Regions from separate parts of the Vibrio sp. 1069 genome, predicted to be linked through region 1. Evidence: predicted binding sites of a transcription regulator. Region 1 holds the regulator's gene; each other region holds the start of a gene.

Region 1 (6,161 bases):
AACCCATCTGAAGCAACGGGGTTTGTTTTTTTCGAACCGACACCGCAGGCATTGTTGTTAACGATGCTAAGGGCACTGTTGCTCTACGCTCAAAACGAGCCTGAAGTGAATAAAGTACAGTTGCACGCGATGCAACAAGACTTTTGTTGGCAAAAGGCCGCAGAATCTTATTTGCAGCTTTACCACTCAGCGTTAGTTTGACTTAAAATTGTAACGAAAGGCACCGAATGAGGTGCCTTTATTATCTTGAGTAAGGGGAGTGTGGTAGGATGGCTTTTTACTCAATAGCACGATCTTTTTGATACTCAATATGACCCAGCCGCTACTTTTTCATAAAACCTATTTGCACCCTACTAGTAATGAGTGGGTTGTATTTGTGCACGGTGCTGGTGGTAGCTCTTCTATCTGGTTCAAGCAAATTAAAGCTTACAAGCAACACTTTAACTTATTGCTGATCGATTTAAGAGGTCATGGAAAGTCAAATCAGTTACTTAAAGAGCTCATTGCTAGCCGTTATACCTTTACGGAAGTTACCCAAGATATTTTGAAAGTATTGGACCATTTAAAGATCCAATCCGCTCATTTTGTCGGTATGTCGCTTGGTACTATTATTGTTCGAAACCTTGCTGAATTGTCATCAGAGCGCGTACGTTCGATGGTGCTCGGCGGTGCTGTCACAAGGCTTAACACTCGTTCTCAGATATTGGTGAAATTAGGTAATTTTTGTAAGCATATCCTACCGTACATGTGGCTCTACAAACTGTTCGCTTATATTGTTATGCCTCAAAGAAGCCAACGAGAATCTCGCCACCTTTTTATTCGCGAAGCCAAGAAGCTTTGCCAAAAAGAATTTAAACGTTGGTTTATTCTTGCCGCTGATGTAAATCCGTTAATGAAATATTTTAAAGATCGAGAGTTACCCATTCCGACTCTTTACTTAATGGGCGACAGGGATTACATGTTTATTAAACCTGTCAAAGAAATGGTTGCAGCACATAAGCTCAGCATTCTACGAGAAATCCCGAATTGTGGTCATGTATGCAATGTAGAGCGTCCAGAAGACTTCAATCAACACTCCATCGAGTTTATTAAACAGCAAGCTGTATGTGCTTAAAACTGAGTGCATCCACTGAATAGGAGAGCCGCTATAGCTCTCCTAGTTGATATCCACATTGCCAACATGCACCAAATTGCCCTTCGTTTATTTCATGACATTTTGGGCATTGCCAATCTTGATACTCATGCCTATCGGATTGTTTTCGATATGCTTTTACTATTTCTTCAGCTTTCATCTTTTGTGCAGTGTCAAAAAGCCACACATAAGGATCGGTATCATCACCAAACGGCAGTTCTCCTTTTAAGCCGAAAATACCTTCTCCACGAACTTCACAGTAAATTTGTTCCACTTTAAGCAGCTCACATACAATGTGTGCTTCTGCTGGGTTTTTAGCGATAAATATTTTCATCAAAATACCCACTTCACCAATTACGAGTTTTGCTGACTTGGTGTCGGCCTTACTTTATTCATAACCCATTTAGTGATGATTGGAAATAGTCCCAATAGCGCAAAAGACGCTAATACTGCGGGTGAAACAATGCCCGATAGGCTTTCAATTGTTGCTAATTGAGTACCTGCATTCAGATATACGGCTGTGCCTGGCAGCATACCTATTTGGCTAGTGAGATAAAATCTACCTACAGACATCGGCGTTAAGCCCATCAGTAAGTTGATTAGAAAGAAAGGGAATACAGGGATTAGACGCAAGGAAAATAGATAAAAAGCTCCGTCTTTTTCGACACCTTGATTAATTGCGTTGAGTTTATTTCCGAATTTGTTTTGTACCCAGTCACGCAATAAGTATCGGCTGCTCAAGAAGGCCAGTGTTGCCCCCATAGTGCTAGCGAAAGAAACCAGTAGCAAGCTTGTCCAAAAACCAAATAAGGCTGCACCAAGTAAGGTGACTACTGCCGCTCCTGGGATAGAAAAAGCGGTAATTGCAATGTAGGTAAAAAAGTAAATCGCAGCCGAGAATACAAAATTCTGATCGATGTATGTAGTTAGTGCTTCTTGTTGGGCTTTTGCATTCTCTAAGGTTAAATACTGGCCAAAGTTAATACCTAAAAAGACGATAGCCGCTAGTAGGATGAGACCTAATATCAGTTTCTTATTCATAATTTTGATTCCAATTTGGGATATATGTAATAAGACAGTAGGAAAACCGAAAAAATTTCACAAAAAAACCGCAGATTAGACTGCGGTTTTACAAGATAGTTTTTAGGCCGACTTTTATTGGAGGCCGTTCATCAACTCATCTCGGCGAGCTTGAGGTACCACACTCCAATGAGTGCCGTTGATAGCCCCTTCTAGTGCCCATAGCAACTCAATGTTGACGGTTGCAGAGTGCGTATCTCTTATCGCTTTATAGGCGTTAAGCGCACCTTCCTCTTCAAGCTTCTCTACGGATTCGATGCCGGCTTTTTTTAGCATGCGCTCGGTAGCCAGTCGTAAGTTAGGCAAATCTTTCAAACGGTTAGGCTTTGTACTTGCTTGCTGTTCTTTCTCAAGCTTTGCCTTTTTCAATGATTGATTCGCTACTTCGATTAAGCGTTCGCTTGATTCCCATAAATCGCTGGAAATAGCGTAGTACTTTGTAACGACTGGAAAGCCACGTTTTTTATAAACGTAAGGCTTTAGCCCTTGTTTCTCGAAGTCAGATGAAGTTTTTTGGTCTGCTCTGATATGAAGCTGATTGTTTACCACTAGTGCAAACATTGTTTCATCAGCGAATAGTCCGAAGCCACCAAACATTGAGCGCGACTTGATATTACCAAGTGCCTCAAATAGCTTCATAGAGTCTTTGAGTATCGGTTTATCCATGTTTTGTTATCTCGGTGTAATTAATATTACGCCACCAAAAGTCAGGTCCGAGAGAGTAGCAAACATGCGTAAAAACAATGTCATTACAGAGTAAAGTCATTGCTTACACACTTGCCATCGGTAACCCCGCTACCTTCCATATCGTAATATGGTTCAGGCCGGAGGCTTTGCGTCCCACTCTTTCGAATGGTTTGCCCTGTGCGTGACACAATGAGCATACTTCTTATATTGAATTAACATCACGGTTTAGCGTTAAAAGTGTGATTTCGGTTCAATAAAAATGATAGATTGAATGCTCTATTTTGCATATGGAAAGGTGCAAATTGGCCTTTGAAAAGGAGTTCTTAATATATATTACATTTATATAAAACAGGGAGTTAACGTTAGTCAATTGTTATTAGAGTGGTGTGAAGTATTAGAGAATGCTTAATTTTTCCAAAAAAATAAGCGCCCCTGTAGAGCGCTTATTTAACACGGTTAAATACAGTGAAATTTAGTTCATTTTTTTCACAGTATTTCGAATTACAAGCTCAGGTTGCATCTCGAAAATTCGTTTTTCGTGTTCTTTATCTTTGATACGCTCAAGTAGAATTTCGAATGCATTTTTACCAACACGACGTTTAGGTTGGTGGATAGTCGTTAGCGGTGGAGAGAAGTATTCCGCAAGCTCGATGTTGTCGTAGCCGATCACTGAAATATCTTCAGGAATTTTGATCCCGTTTTGTTGCAAGCGGCTCATTAGGCCTAGAGCCATTGTGTCGTTAAAACAGAATACCGCCGTCGGGCGCTTGTCCATTGCGGTAATTTTATCTGCAACTAATACGGCCGTATCACATTCAAAGTTACCTTCAAGGATCCAGTCTTCATTTACAGCTAGGTTCGCTTCGCTCATTGCGCGACGGAAACCTGCAATGCGCTCTTGGCAAGCAAGCTTTTCAAAATGACCGCTTAGACAAGCGATATCCGTATGACCATTGTCAATCAGATGTTTGGTTGCAATGTAGCCACCTTCTTCTGAGTTATCCATGATCTTGTCTGCTTGTGAGCTCTCTGGGCCCCAATCCATGACCACTTTAGGAATGTCCGCATGACGGTCAAGCATCTCTTTTAGTTCTTCGGTTAAGTCAGAACACATCACTAGGATGCCATCAACGCGCTTTTCAGCCAGCATACGAATGTAATCGCGTTGTTTTTCGTAAATCCCGCCTGTGTTACATAAAATCAGAGTATAGCCTTGGCGGTAACAGTAGCTCTCAACGCCATCAATCACTTCTGAGAAAAATAGGTTAGTTGATTGAGTTACTAACATGCCAATCGTACGAGTTGAGTTGCATTTTAGGCTGCGTGCAACGGCACTTGGCGCGTAATTCAGCTCGTCAACGGCTTTCATTACTTTTTCTTGCGTTGCTTCTGCAACGAAACGCGTTTTATTGATAACGTGCGAAACTGTCGTAGTGGAAACGCCGGCTAAGCGAGCAACGTCTTTTATCGTGGCCATAAATGGTGTCCTGTATCGAGCTACTGAAATATGTCGTATTGGATGTACCTGATGCTCTAATGGTTTCACACCTAGCAATATAAAATTGGCGCTAAGTGTCTCGGCAGCGGTTGATCCAAGTGCGACAAAAGGGTACGTAGCAGCATCGGTCGATGAATTTTATCTTTTTTCTATCTGATGAGAAATTGCCATCAACCTGTTAAGAAAACACAAAAACCGCTATATTTCAGCGGTTTACATATAAATCATATTTAATCGTTTGCGCTCACATTTTAGCCCTATGTGAACTGACTAGCAATGTTTTCAGCAAGAGATTTGTGTATTTGAAGTCACATTTTGACTGCTAAATAACCAAGCGTCTTTGCGCTAAGTTAAGGCAAACGAATATTATACCCAAGTTACTTACAATTGGTCACTTTCAGGCATACAGGAAGCCCGATAGGCAGGCTCCCTAAAAATAGGCGGCAATTATTCACCAAGAAGGTAGGCGCTGTCTAGTTTACAAAATGCAACTAATAGTTTCGCGACACTCGAGTAAAATCCAAATTCGTCGAATTGTTTACATTTGTCTGAAAACTGAGGTAACCAAGACATCAATTGTTGCTGGATAAAGTCGTTTTGTTTAACGAAGGCTTCTTCCATGTGTTTTTCTTGTTCAAGCTCGTTTGAGCGGATAATCATGTTCCCGAGAAAGTCGAGCTCAACGGCTAAGTGATCCGCAGGTTCCTTTAGGTTTTCGTCTACTTGAACGCCAAATTCAGCCATCAACTTTTCCATTTCCTCAGCTGGCTTGTCATTCAGTAAACCTGATTCACCAATGTACATGGATGCGTAAGGAAGAGCGCCGTATTTTTCTGTCTTCAAAAACAGTTCACAAAAGTCAGCTGCAAGCTCTAGTTGTGCATCTTCACGATCTTGTAACCGATTCAGCGCATCAACTAGGCTATCAACGGCTGGTTTTAGCGACTCATTTTCACCTAAACCTGCGAGAAAACTGCGAATTTCAACACTGTGATAGGCTTCCAATTCTTTCTCTGTTAGTTCTTTTGCGAACAAGCTCGAAAACCACCAGTAAATTTCAGCGCGTTTTTCATTAAAAGCTTTCACTTCTTGCATTTTGGGCTCCTGAATGATGCTTCAAGTCATGCATCACAAAGTCAATTAGGGATATCCCCTAAGTGTAATCAATTAAAATGAATAGCAGTAACTATAATTGTTATGTTTTATGGTCAAAAATGACCGTTTATTAATAGCAATGGGCAAGCTTGTTTTGAATCAATAAAAACGCTAAATCTTGCGTTTTAATGTATCTATGACTAGAAATGTTACTAGTTATGAATAGAATACGTCTTGGATAATAAGAAGACAGAAAAGTGGTGTAAATGAGCTATCACGTATTAGTCGTAGAAGATGATGTTGTAACTCGTAGTAAGCTTGCGGGATATTTCCAAAATGAGGGCTACCAAGTCAGCGAAGCAGAGAGTGGCGCAGAAATGCGTGAAGTTTTGCAAGCGGGCGATGTAGACCTGATCATGCTGGATATTAACCTGCCTGGTGAAGACGGCCTGATGCTTACTCGTGAGTTACGTAGCCAATCGGATATTGGTATCATATTAGTAACAGGACGCACGGATAGCATTGATAAAATCGTAGGCCTAGAAATGGGTGCTGACGATTATGTGACAAAACCTTTTGAACTGAGAGAGCTGTTAGTTCGCGTTAAAAACTTGCTGTGGCGTATTTCAGCAGCGCGCAGTGGCAGCTCGAAAGCGAATGAAACCAGTG
Region 2 (6,161 bases), 260 kb from region 1:
TCAATATTAATGCGGTTTATTGGGCGAAAGTCAGGCTTGATGTAACGACCGACCAAATAGCCAACTCCGACAAGAGCAAAAACAGGGAAAAGAATATTTATGATTTGATTAATCATGGTCGCCTAGAAGCAGTGTAAGAAGCTAATGAGGAAATACACGAACTTCCACATTATCAATCTTTATATATGGCGTCATCGTTAAACAGCGAGAAGCGTGGGTTTAATCAAGCTTTCTAAGCACAGTTGCAAAGTACAGGTGGTCATACCTTTTAATCTAATTGTTACGTATCGAGTTACATACAAATCACTGAATTTACGACAAGTTCTATGTCAAGTGTCTGTTAAATAACCAATATCTGATATTTTTATTAAATAGTGTTTAATGTTGATATTTAAACTACTTTTAGTTTTATAATCTGGATGTTTTTCCTGATAAAGATGAAACAAAAACAAAAATATCAAATTTCTGGCGTTTAACAATAATTTACGTAGTGCTATTCCTTTTGTTCGCCAAGAAAAAAGTTGGCGAAAATCATAAGCTTGTCATACACTTCCTGATGTAACCCCGATATGTTGTTGAATTGGTAGGGTAAAACTGCTCTGGCGCTACACTAACGTAGCATTGTTTAACATAGCTTTGAGGAAAGTTTTATGGCGCTCACAAAAGCCGAACTGGCAGAAAACCTGTTTGATAAATTAGGATTTAGTAAGCGGGACGCCAAGGAAACGGTGGAAGTGTTCTTTGAAGAGATTCGTAAGGCACTGGAAAGTGGCGAACAGGTAAAACTGTCAGGTTTTGGTAACTTTGATCTTCGTGACAAGAATGAACGACCTGGTCGTAACCCGAAAACTGGTGAAGATATTCCAATTACTGCTCGACGTGTAGTGACTTTTCGCCCGGGTCAGAAGTTAAAAGCTCGTGTAGAAAACCTGAAGAAAGTACAGTAAGCCGAATAAATGGATCACGCTAAGGCGTGGTCTTTTTTTTGCGTAAAATTCGTGTGCATACAAATGAAAACCACCGTAATGCGGTGGTTTTTCTGTTTATGAGAGACGCTTAATGATATCGGTTACGCCGCTTCTAGATGCGTTGTTAAGTATGGTTGCCATGCTTGTTGGTACAAGTTCTTAGACTGTGTACGCATGTTGCGAATAGAGGCAAGCTCTATTTCGCTTAGCTCACGTTTTTCCAACATCGCTTGACGTTCTAGTTTCTGGATTTTTTCGTATAGGTCGTGTTCGGGACCGCTTTTTACATCTGCGATTGCTTTCAAGTGCAGTTGAACTTCGGCTACTAGGTTTGTTTTTGGTAAACGAACGAGCAAGTTCAAGTCTCTATATCCTGAAGGGCCAGGTTTTTTGAATCGATTTTTTACTTTCACAATCGTTGTTTCACGCTCTAACGTTTCATAAATGGAGACTAAACTCGCGACGTCTTCAGCTACAATCGTTGCACGTGCTAGGTCAGTAATACGTTCAACTTTCCCATCTAACTCTAAAGCTATCTTTTCTTCTGCTCGTTGTTTGGATTTCACGCCTGCGAAGTATGGCTGAGCGTCATTAAGAAGTGCGGTACTTTTACAGATAGTTTCAAGTTCAAATTGCGCTTGGTGAGCTTTGCTGTAAAGAATGTCGAAGTCAGAATATGGCTGAGTTGGTGTGGTGTCGATTGACTGAATGCCATATAAACCGCTAAGGCTGTGTTTAAAAAGTTTCGAACAAACTTCGTTTTGGCTGGTTGAACGATTTTGTTCGCCATTAGGCGCAGGGGTAATTGGAAGTGCGGCAAATGCCGGTGCACGGCTAAGTACCAAAAGCATCAATGCTGTAGTACGAAGAAATAAGCTCATTCACTCTCCTTAACTTGCTTGTACTTAGAAAATAGGGAACATAAAGGTCGCTAAGTTCGGCAAATCAGGTACTAACTTATAAATGGGGCCATTACGAAAGATTCCAAGGTTTCAGTTTTATCTTGAAGTAGAATCGTGCGTTAGATCACCATTTCTCTTTTCTTTATTCTGATTATCAGATAAAGGCGCATCTCCTATGAGACCGATTACATCCTATCACCGCAGTATTAACCAAAGATGAACGGCATAGACAAATTGAAAAAAAACGTTAGTCTTACCTCTCAAAATGAAAACAGCCGACAAGTAGAAAGTAAAATGAGAGACCAAGAATTTTGGCATAACAAATGGGCCAGCAATCAAATCGGATTTCACTTGGAAGATGTAAACCCGCTATTACCAGTATATTGGAAACACACTAATCCAAAGCGTGAAGATAAAGTGTTAGTTCCTTTATGTGGAAAGTCAGAAGACTTGATTTGGCTAGCGATGAAGCATGATTCGGTTGAAGGTGTTGAGCTAAGCCATATCGCTGTGCGTGCCTTTTTTGCTGAACATTTTTACACGCCAACGGTAACGCCTCTTAATGGCATGCACGAGCTTTATCAATTTGATGAGCTCTCTATTTATACTGGGGACTTTTTCACTGCACCAGTATCTCAAGCCGATATCATTTATGATCGCGCCGCGTTGGTTGCTTTACCGCAAGATATGCGAGAGGAGTATGTAGAGCGTCTCAAGCAACTGCTGAATCCAGGCGGTCGTATTTTGCTTGTTACACTCAACTATCCTCAAGAAGAGATGGCGGGGCCTCCATTTAGCGTGCCGGTCGAAGAGATTGAGCAGTTATTTTCAGGTTACAAAGTTACTTGTTTGAACGTAGATGAAGCTGACGAGAATCATCCTAAAATTGCGAAAAAAGGCTTAAGTCGCTTCTCTGAAGAAGTGTACTTAATCGAGAGTGAATAGGCTCTCTTCGGTTTGGAACACGAAATAGCGCAGCAAGTTGAGCTGCGCTATTTTTGTATGAGTGGTTCGTATTTAATAAATGATATTCACTTTTGAAGCACTTTCAACAGCATCTTGAACGGCTTCTTCGGTGGTTTTTCGTCGCGTAAGGACAACACCTAAACGGCGGCGGCCATCGATTTCTGGCTTACCGAATAGACGAACTTGTGTTTGAGGTTGAGCTAAAGCTTTGCTTAGGTTTTCAAAGCGAATGTTTGTGGAAGTTCCTTGTCCAAGAATAACAGCAGACGCAGATGGGCCATATTGCACAATATTATTAATTGGCATTCCGGTAAACGCGAGCACGTGGAGAGCAAACTCAGACATTTCCTGTGAAATCATTGTAACCATGCCCGTATCGTGAGGGCGAGGAGAGACCTCATTGAAAATGACTTTATCGCCTTTGACAAACAGCTCTACACCAAAGATGCCGTAGCCACCGAGCGCGTTTACCACTTTCTCAGCCGTGTATTCAGCTGCTTTTACTGCGTTTTCTGACATAGTTTGCGGTTGCCATGATTCGCGGTAGTCGCCATCTTCCTGACGATGACCAATTGGAGCACAGAAATGCACACCGTCAACGGCTCTGATGGTCAATAAAGTGATTTCGTAATCGAAGTCGATAAAACCTTCCACGATAACGCGACCTGCACCCGTACGTCCGCCTTCCTGAGCGTAATCCCATGCTTTTGTAACGTCGTCTTCGGTCTTGATAACACTTTGCCCTTTACCGGAAGAGCTCATCACTGGCTTCACCACGCACGGAATACCCACATGCTCAACCGCGGCTTTGAAGTCTTCAAAGTTATCTGCAAAACGATAAGGTGAAGTCGTCAATTCCAGTTCTTCTGCTGCCAAACGTCGGATACCTTCACGATTCATTGTTAGCCTGGTTGCCTTAGCGGTTGGAACAACATTCAGTCCTTTTTCTTCAAGCTCTACCAGTTTGCCGGTTGCGATGGCTTCAATTTCTGGTACGACGTAAGTAGGTTGTTCCTTCGTAATAACTTCTTCTAAGGCGTTCCCATCTAACATGTCGATAACATAACTACGGTGAGCGACTTGCATCGCTGGAGCATTGGCATAGCGATCACAAGCAATCACTTCTAAACCAAGTCTCTGGCATTCAATGGCGACTTCTTTACCGAGTTCGCCAGAGCCTAAAAGTAATACACGGGTAGCATTTGCGCTAGTTGCAGTGCCAAACATAGTGTTCCCTTACAAAATAGAGTGATGAGACAGAAATTGCAGGAGATCATACTGAAGTTTTATGACAAAGCAAACGTTTGCTTTTGGTTTTTAGGTAATAAAAAAGCTCTACATGTTGTAGAGCTTTTTGTTGAATTTGTCGTTTATACGTTGACAAAACTAAGCGGAATATCTGGATTCAACGCTTCCAACGTTGATTGCGTATCGGCTAAGTGACTGATCTTACCTTCAGAGTTTTCTACCAATGCAGCGGCTTTGATGCTGTCAAAGTTTTCACCCGCAAGTAAAACTTGGATTAGCGCAACTTGTAGCGGTGGCAAGCTAGGATTAAACGCTGCATTTTCTGCATAAGCGCCTTGGAATACACGGCCGCTAGTCATCTCTAATGCTAAACCACTCAAGTTGTTGGTGTATGGAGAGTGGCTCATGTTCATCGCTTCAACTGCACTTTGGATGAGTGCGTCTTCATCATCACATGAGAATTGGTGTTTAACTTCTGCCATTAAGCCGGACTCGATACCGAGATCGTTTGGTCCAAAGGCTTCAGGCAGGTATTCATGAAGTGACTTTTCTTCGCGTTCTGGGAGCTGGATTTTAAGCTCGTTTGCGGTAGATAACTCATTCATGAACTGGCGGCAGTGACCACATGGGCTGAAGTTGATAGTGATATCCTTAACACCACGTTCGCCTTTCATCCAAGCATGGCTAATCGCAGACTGCTCTGCGTGAACCGTTTGACCCAACTGTACACCAAAGAATTCCATGTTGGCACCGAAGTAAAGGCGACCTGAAAGGCCACGAACGATAGCGCCGACATAAAAGTCAGAAAGGGGAGCATAGGAGTACGCTGCGGCAAAAGGAAGTAGCGCAACACGAAGCTCTTTGTCTGATAGACCGGTAGCTGAAAGCAACTGCTCAAATTGTTGAACTGAAAGCGTAGCATCAAAATCATCAGCTTGGATGATAGGAGCAAGTTGTTTGGAAAGTGCTTCTGGAGCGCCTGCTAGCGCCTGTTCAATGCGACTTTTCATGTTGAATCCTTGTTATTGCATGGACAGTTATTCTATGTGAAAGATAGAAATGTTCCGTGCGTTAGATCACGATAAATAATGCAATTGATAATTCTGTTACATAATTAGAGTGAGCTCACACATGTATTCGATTGCACAGGTGTGAAGCGTTATCTCCGTCTCACAATTAACCATATCAGTATATATTCATATGACCAAGGAGCAGGAGTATGTTACTAACGCGACTTTTACCGCTATGCTACTTTATGCCTACGTAATCTAGAGCGAGTGGTAGCACCTAGAATGCTAATGCTATGAATGTATATCTCGATCAAGTCCCTTCACGATATTACTGGGTGAGGTTGATAGATAAGATAGGGTTTTGAAAAGGGTAAGGAAGAAGCGGAAAGGCTACGGCCTGCCGGAAGGAGGGCAGACCGAGAGCGCTTAACTATTGATATAGCCAGACAGCCAAAGCAAAAAAGCTTGGAGCCAAAATAGAAGTTATGATCCCACATAAAACCAATGCGAGTGATGAGAACGCGGCATCTATGGGCTGTTTCTCTGCACAAGTAGCGGTGCCTAAGGCATGAGAGACTGTACCCATTGTCAGACCACGTGCAATCGGGTGTTTAATTCCAATCAAATTGTAAATTGGGTATGCCAAAATTGCGCCCAATAAACCGACAATCAGAACCAAGATCGCTGCAACGGCGGCTTCACCACCGAGGTGACTCGATATTTCCATCGCTATTGGTGTAGTGACGGACTTACCCACTAGACTCGCGATTAAACTGATATCCGCTTTGAAAGCGACTGCGATCAAGGTGGTTGTCATCATCGACATCACACTGCCTACTGTGCAAGCAAAAGTGATGATTCGCCAGTTTGCTTTAATTTGTGGTAGTTGTTCATATAGTGGATAAGCCAGAGCAACTACGGCTGGTTGAAGTAAAAAACTGATCCCTTCGTTATCCGCATAATACGTTTCAAACGGTACATTTAAGTAAGTAAGCAAAGGAATGAGCACTGCAATACTGATCAGCAAAGGATTTGCTAGAGGATTATTCACTTTGATTGCAATTTGG
Region 3 (6,161 bases), on a different contig from region 1:
CACTAAACGAATATTGGCAGGGTTAAGAAAGTAGCCTTTGCGGGGGTAAGTGACCAAGAGCTTAGCGGCATCGTATTCGGGTAAGTACTGCTGTAGCAGGGCACGTAAGGTGCTAATGCGGTTCGTGAGCACATTCTTAGAGATGAACTTGCTCTGCCAAATGGTTTCAATAATGGTGTCAGCAGAGAGTGGGTGGCCAACGCTTGTTAACAGCAGTTCTAATAATTCAATGGTGCGAGGTTCAAGATCAATCGCGATAGCATCTTGATGAAGGGTCTGTGTCTTCGGGTTATAGATCAGCTCTCCAATCGCAATACAACTGTGAGTCTGTTTAGCTTGTTGCAGAAAGTCGCGCATACCGTACCGATCTATTTGGAAATCGCGAAGTATTATATAGCGATTGGAGCGCGAAATCTTATAAATCGCGCTTCAATCATTATCAAAAATTTATGAACCGTAGGTCACGGAATAGCGGTGCGGTTTGTGGTTCATCGCTAACACGAGATTGAGTGCAAACGCCCCCAAAATTGAAAGGCCAATCACTTCTGGTGTGACAAAGAAGAATGAAGCAAACAGGATACATGCATCGATTGCCATTTGGCTTTTGCCAACTGAAATGCCAAATTTGTCTTGGATAAACAAACACAGCACGTTAAAGCCACCCAAGCTGGAGCGATGTCGGAATAGGATCAGCATACCGAGCCCCATTAAAAGCCCGCCTGCGACGGCGCAATAAACTTCATTTACCGATTCGAGCGAGATTAGCAAATAAAGATGATCGGCAAAGATAGAAACCAACGCGCCAGAAATGGCACTATTAATGGCGAAATGACGGCCGAAGCGTTTCCATGCTAGTAAGTAAAAAGGACTGTTTGCTAAAAAGTACAGCACACCAAAGGTAAAAGGTGTAAATTGGCTAATAAGCAGAGCCAATCCAGTCGTGCCTCCCGTTAGAAGGTTCGCGGATTGGAGAAAGAAAACGCCTTGAGCTACTAAAAAGGTACCCGTGAGAATCGCTATCCAGTCTTCTTTTAATGAGTGTTTTTCCATCAATGTTGCAGTCATTAGTGATAAATAAGGCGTGCATAGTAGTAAAAAGATGATCTTTTCGGTAGCTAGAGGGTAAAATTTACGGTAAACCTATGTAATTGCTGTTTTACAGGGTGTAAAGCACAAATTTGACAGGCAATAGATTGTCGTTATGCGATTGCAATGCTGGCATGATAAACATTGCTTGTCATCATGAAAAAACTGCATGAGAAAAATTGTAAATTTCTCTTTATGACCTAAATCAAATTATGTAGAATGCGCGCCATTAGGGTGACGAAAACGTTTGCGTCGGGTCATTCAACAGTTTTTTTGCAACTTTCAGTACTAATCTGAGTCAGGAGATACAGATGCTTAAGCGTGATATGAACATCGCAGATTACGATGCGGAACTGTTCGCAGCTATCCAGGAAGAAACTCTTCGCCAGGAAGAACACATTGAACTTATCGCTTCTGAAAACTACACAAGCCCACGTGTAATGGAAGCGCAAGGTTCTCAGCTAACGAACAAATACGCTGAAGGCTACCCAGGTAAGCGTTACTACGGCGGTTGTGAGTACGTAGATAAAGCTGAAGCACTAGCAATTGAGCGTGCATGCCAACTATTTGGTTGTGAGTACGCTAACGTACAGCCTCACTCAGGTTCTCAAGCAAACAGCGCAGTTTACATGGCGCTTCTTAACCCTGGCGATACAGTTTTAGGCATGAGCCTAGCACACGGTGGTCACCTAACTCACGGTTCACCAGTAAACTTCTCGGGTAAGCACTACAACGTTATCCCTTACGGTATCGATGAAGCTGGTCAAATCAACTACGACGAGATGGAACAGCTAGCACTTGAACACAAACCTAAGATGATCATCGGTGGTTTCTCTGCTTACTCGCAAATCGTTGATTGGAAACGCATGCGTGAAATCGCTGACAAAGCAGGTGCTTACTTATTTGTTGATATGGCGCACGTAGCTGGTCTTATCGCCGCCGGTGAATACCCAACACCAGTACCGCATGCTCACGTGGTAACAACAACGACGCACAAAACACTAGCAGGTCCTCGCGGTGGTCTTATCTTGTCAAATGCTGGCGAAGATATGTACAAGAAATTGAACTCAGCAGTGTTCCCTGGTGGTCAAGGTGGCCCTCTAATGCACGTTATCGCTGGTAAAGCAGTAGCGTTCAAAGAAGCGATGGAGCCAGAGTTCAAAGCTTATCAAGCTCGCGTAGTGAAAAACGCAAAAGCAATGGTTGGTCAGTTCCAAGAGCGTGGCTACAAAATCGTATCTAACGGTACAGAAAACCACTTGTTCCTTGTTGACCTAATCGACAAAGATATCACTGGTAAAGACGCAGACGCGGCACTAGGTGCTGCAAACATCACTGTAAACAAGAACTCAGTACCAAATGACCCACGCAGCCCATTCGTAACGTCTGGTATCCGTGTAGGTACGCCAGCGATCACTCGCCGTGGCTTCACTGAAGAAGATGCAAAAGAGCTAGCAAACTGGATGTGTGACGTTCTAGATAACATCGGCAACGAAGAAGTTATCGAAGCGACTAAACAGAAAGTGCTAGAAATTTGTAAGCGTCTACCAGTTTACGCCTAACATTTTTTGAAAATAACTCAGGCGAACTCGTTCTATTTCTGCGATTCGGTTTGATTATTTGATTGATGAAAGGTCCTCATTTGAGGGCCTTTTTGTTTGTCTGGCGTTTGGAATGAGATATAGCGAGAGAGTGTGATAAGGGGATGGCTACCAACACTGTCCCTTTTCAATATATCCAAACCACGTCATTCCGATGAGCCTAGGCGAGATCAGGAATCTTGTTGAGGCGCACTCTTTTACTCAGAGTTTCTCTAAAAATCATCAGTACTCTGAAAACTGATTCTGAATCACGCTCGTTCCTCGCTGTTCAGAATGACAGTGGTAGAATGGCTTTTTATCATCATTTGTCAGATACAAAAAAGGTTGGCACTGAGCCAACCTTTCTTTTCAAAACAAGCTTTTCAAAACAAGCGAGAGCTTATTTAATCTCGATACCTTGAGCTTGCATATCGGCATGGTAAGAAGAGCGAACAAATGGACCACACGCTGCATGCGTGAAGCCAAGTTCTAGTGCAACTTCTTTTAGCTCGTCAAACTCTGATGGTGGAACGTAACGTTCTACTGGCAAGTGGTGACGGCTTGGCGCTAAATACTGGCCTAGAGTCAGCATCGTTACGCCGTGTGCGCGTAGATCTTTCAGTACTTCGATGATTTCTTCTTTGGTTTCACCAAGACCCATCATCAAACCAGACTTGGTCGGTACATCGGGATGCTGCTCTTTGAACTTCTTAAGAAGCTCAAGTGACCATTTGTAGTTCGCACCTGGGCGAGCTTTACGGTAAAGACGTGGCGCGGTTTCTAAGTTGTGGTTGAAGACATCTGGCGGATTGTCTTTCATTAGATCAAGCGCTACATCCATGCGACCACGGAAGTCAGGAACCAGTGTTTCAATCTTAATATGCGGGTTTAACGCACGGATCTCGCGGTTACAATCGGCAAAGTGTTGTGCACCGCCGTCACGCAGATCGTCACGGTCAACAGAAGTGATTACTACGTATTTCAGCTTCATATCGGCAATGGTTTTCGCCAGTTTTTGAGGCTCTTCTGCTTCCGGTGGTAATGGGCGGCCATGAGCAACGTCACAGAAAGGACAACGACGAGTACAAATAGCACCTAAGATCATGAAGGTTGCTGTACCGTGGTTAAAACATTCCGCTAGGTTCGGGCAAGATGCTTCTTCACATACGGAGTGAAGTTTATTCTTACGCATCGCCGCTTTGATGTCTTGAATTCGTTGGCTGTCGGCTGGTAGCTTGATCTTCATCCAATCAGGCTTACGTAGCACTTCTTTCTGCTCTGTAGGCATGTTCTTTACGGGAATCAATGCCATTTTATCGGCGTCACGATATTTAACGCCTTTTTCCATCTGGATTGGTTTGCTCATGCTTTATTACCTTGAGAAGGTGCTTCTGTGCTGAATTCTACTTGCTCATAATCGAGCAAAGTAACGAGTTCTTCTATTAATTGTTTTTCTACGGCTTCTACATTGTCTGGGCCGCCAAATTGGCTGACCTGAACCATTTCCATACCTTCATAACCACAAGGGTTAATACGCAGAAACGGTGTTAAATCCATATTTACGTTCAAGGCTAAACCATGAAACGAGCATCCTTTACGAATGCGTAAACCGAGAGAGCATATTTTCTTACCGGCAACGTAGACACCTGGTGCGTCAGGTCGCGCGGCTGAGTCAATATTGTATGCTTTTAGCGTGTTGATCACGAGGTTCTCGATTGTGGTAACGAGATCTCGTACACCTAATTTTTTGCGGCGTAGGTTGATCAAGAAGTAGGCGACCAACTGACCAGGGCCATGATACGTAACCTGACCTCCGCGATCACTTTGTACAACAGGAATATCGCCAGTGTTAATCAAGTGCTCAGCTTTACCTGCCTGTCCTTGCGTAAATACTGGGTTATGTTCTACCAACCAGACTTCATCACGGGTTTCTTCTGTGCGTTGGTCGGTGAACTCATGCATCGCCTTCCATACAGGCTCATAGTCTTGGCGGCCAAGTCGTTTTACAACAAGTTGGTGTTGCATGGGAATTCCTGTTGCTAATATATAAAGTTTTTGGATTATAAACCGGATAACCCTGATGCTCTACCGCTGCGTAACAGATTTTTAACTGAAAGCGATGTAAAGCCTCGTTATCTCTTTGATAAATAAAAAGAAAGCAGCCAAGGCTGCTTTCAAAAAAAATTTAATCTATCAAAAAATTATAGAACCATGCGTACGATGTCAATTTCACCTAACTCTTTGTACAGTGTCTCAACCTGCTCGATAGAGGTTGCAGTAATGTTGATTGACACAGAGTGGTAGTTGCCCTTAGCACTTGGTTTAACGGTCGGGCTGTAGTCACCTGGAGCATGGCGCTGAATAACTTCAAGAACAAGCTCTGGAAGTTCAGGCTTTGCATGACCCATTACCTTGTAAGTAAATGAACAAGGGAACTCAAGCAGGTCTTTTAATTTTGCATCAGAGTTGATGGTTAGCATATCGATAACTCCAGTAGATATTCGTTGCGGTGCGAAATAGTACAGTCAAATTAGGGGGAACTCAAGACGAGGAGCTCAAACTTAAAAAGCCGCCCATTCAGGCGGCTTTGCGAATAAGTTTGCTACTCTAACGTTCTTTTTAGAAGAAGCTCTTGAATAACAATACGATGTAATCCCACATGCGGCTAAATAGACTACCTTGCTCTACGGTTTCTAGTACCATTAGTGGGTACTCGGCAATATCTTCACCATCGATCTGATAGTATAGCTTGCCAACTACATCACCTTTATTAATTGGGGCTTCTAGCTCTTTTTCAAGGACGAAGCTTGCTTTTAAGTTTTTCGCTTCACCACGCGGTAGTGTTACGTAAGTATCTTGGTCAAGACCCAGTGCTACGGTGTCTTTGTTACCCATCCACACTTTTTCTTCTACGAACGTTTCACCTGCTTTGTGCGGTGCCACTGTTTCGAAGAAACGGAAGCCGTAGCTTAGCAGCTTTTTGCTTTCTGACTTACGAGCATTGGCATCTTTAGTACCCATAACGACCGCAACCAAGCGCATTTGACCTTCAGTTGCTGAACTTACTAGGCTGTAACCCGCATTACTTGTGTGACCCGTTTTGATGCCGTCAACGTTCATGCTCTTATCCCAAAGTAGACCGTTACGGTTGTATTGGGTGATGCCGTTGTAAGTAAATTTCTTCTCTGAGTACACTCGGTACTCATTTGGTACGTCACGGATAAGTGCTTTACCTAGCAGTGCCATGTCGTATGGTGTTGAGTACAATTCTGCGTTATCTAAGCCATGAACGTTGGCAAAGTGCGAGTTAGTCATACCCAATGTGTTGGCCCAAGCGTTCATTAGGTCAACAAACGCATCTTCTGAACCTGCAATATGTTCTGCCATCGCAACACAGGCATCGTTACCTGACTGGACGATGATACCTCGGTTCAGGTCACGTACTTTAACTGTTGTGCCTACTTCAATGAACATCTTTGATGAATCAGGGAAGTT

The links. Region 1 encodes PurR, which represses purine synthesis genes. Its sites were predicted from a motif close to TNANGNAAACGTTTNCNTNA; they were not measured.
Region 2: a site for PurR is predicted at 4,129-4,148, ahead of purT (formate-dependent phosphoribosylglycinamide formyltransferase). Genes of this name have one in related genera too.
Region 3: a site for PurR is predicted at 1,322-1,341, ahead of glyA (serine hydroxymethyltransferase). Genes of this name have one in related genera too.

Annotation. Positions count from the first base shown of each region.
Region 1 is NZ_JAWOWP010000001.1:92,694-98,854, forward strand. It holds gene glgA (glycogen synthase GlgA) at 1-201, shown strand, start outside; gene R7040_RS00385 (alpha/beta fold hydrolase) at 311-1,114, shown strand; gene R7040_RS00390 (DUF2007 domain-containing protein) at 1,146-1,466, opposite strand; gene R7040_RS00395 (TVP38/TMEM64 family protein) at 1,487-2,173, opposite strand; gene R7040_RS00400 (TfoX/Sxy family DNA transformation protein) at 2,288-2,878, opposite strand; cyclic di-GMP riboswitch class I at 2,995-3,084, opposite strand; gene purR (HTH-type transcriptional repressor PurR) at 3,372-4,376, opposite strand; gene torD (molecular chaperone TorD) at 4,845-5,492, opposite strand; gene torR (two-component system response regulator TorR) at 5,759-6,161, shown strand, end outside.
Region 2 is NZ_JAWOWP010000001.1:354,121-360,281, forward strand. It holds partial or broken gene R7040_RS01545 (AEC family transporter) at 1-116, opposite strand, end outside; gene ihfA (integration host factor subunit alpha) at 651-947, shown strand; gene R7040_RS01555 (phosphoribosylglycinamide formyltransferase) at 1,070-1,849, opposite strand; gene R7040_RS01560 (thiopurine S-methyltransferase) at 2,165-2,815, shown strand; gene purT (formate-dependent phosphoribosylglycinamide formyltransferase) at 2,888-4,063, opposite strand; gene cdd (cytidine deaminase) at 4,207-5,094, opposite strand; gene R7040_RS01575 (LrgB family protein) at 5,525-6,161, opposite strand, start outside.
Region 3 is NZ_JAWOWP010000006.1:67,801-73,961, reverse strand. It holds gene R7040_RS11855 (transcriptional regulator) at 1-357, opposite strand, end outside; gene R7040_RS11850 (YitT family protein) at 448-1,050, opposite strand; gene glyA (serine hydroxymethyltransferase) at 1,398-2,648, shown strand; gene lipA (lipoyl synthase) at 3,067-4,032, opposite strand; gene lipB (lipoyl(octanoyl) transferase LipB) at 4,029-4,691, opposite strand; gene ybeD (DUF493 family protein YbeD) at 4,868-5,146, opposite strand; gene R7040_RS11825 (serine hydrolase) at 5,286-6,161, opposite strand, start outside.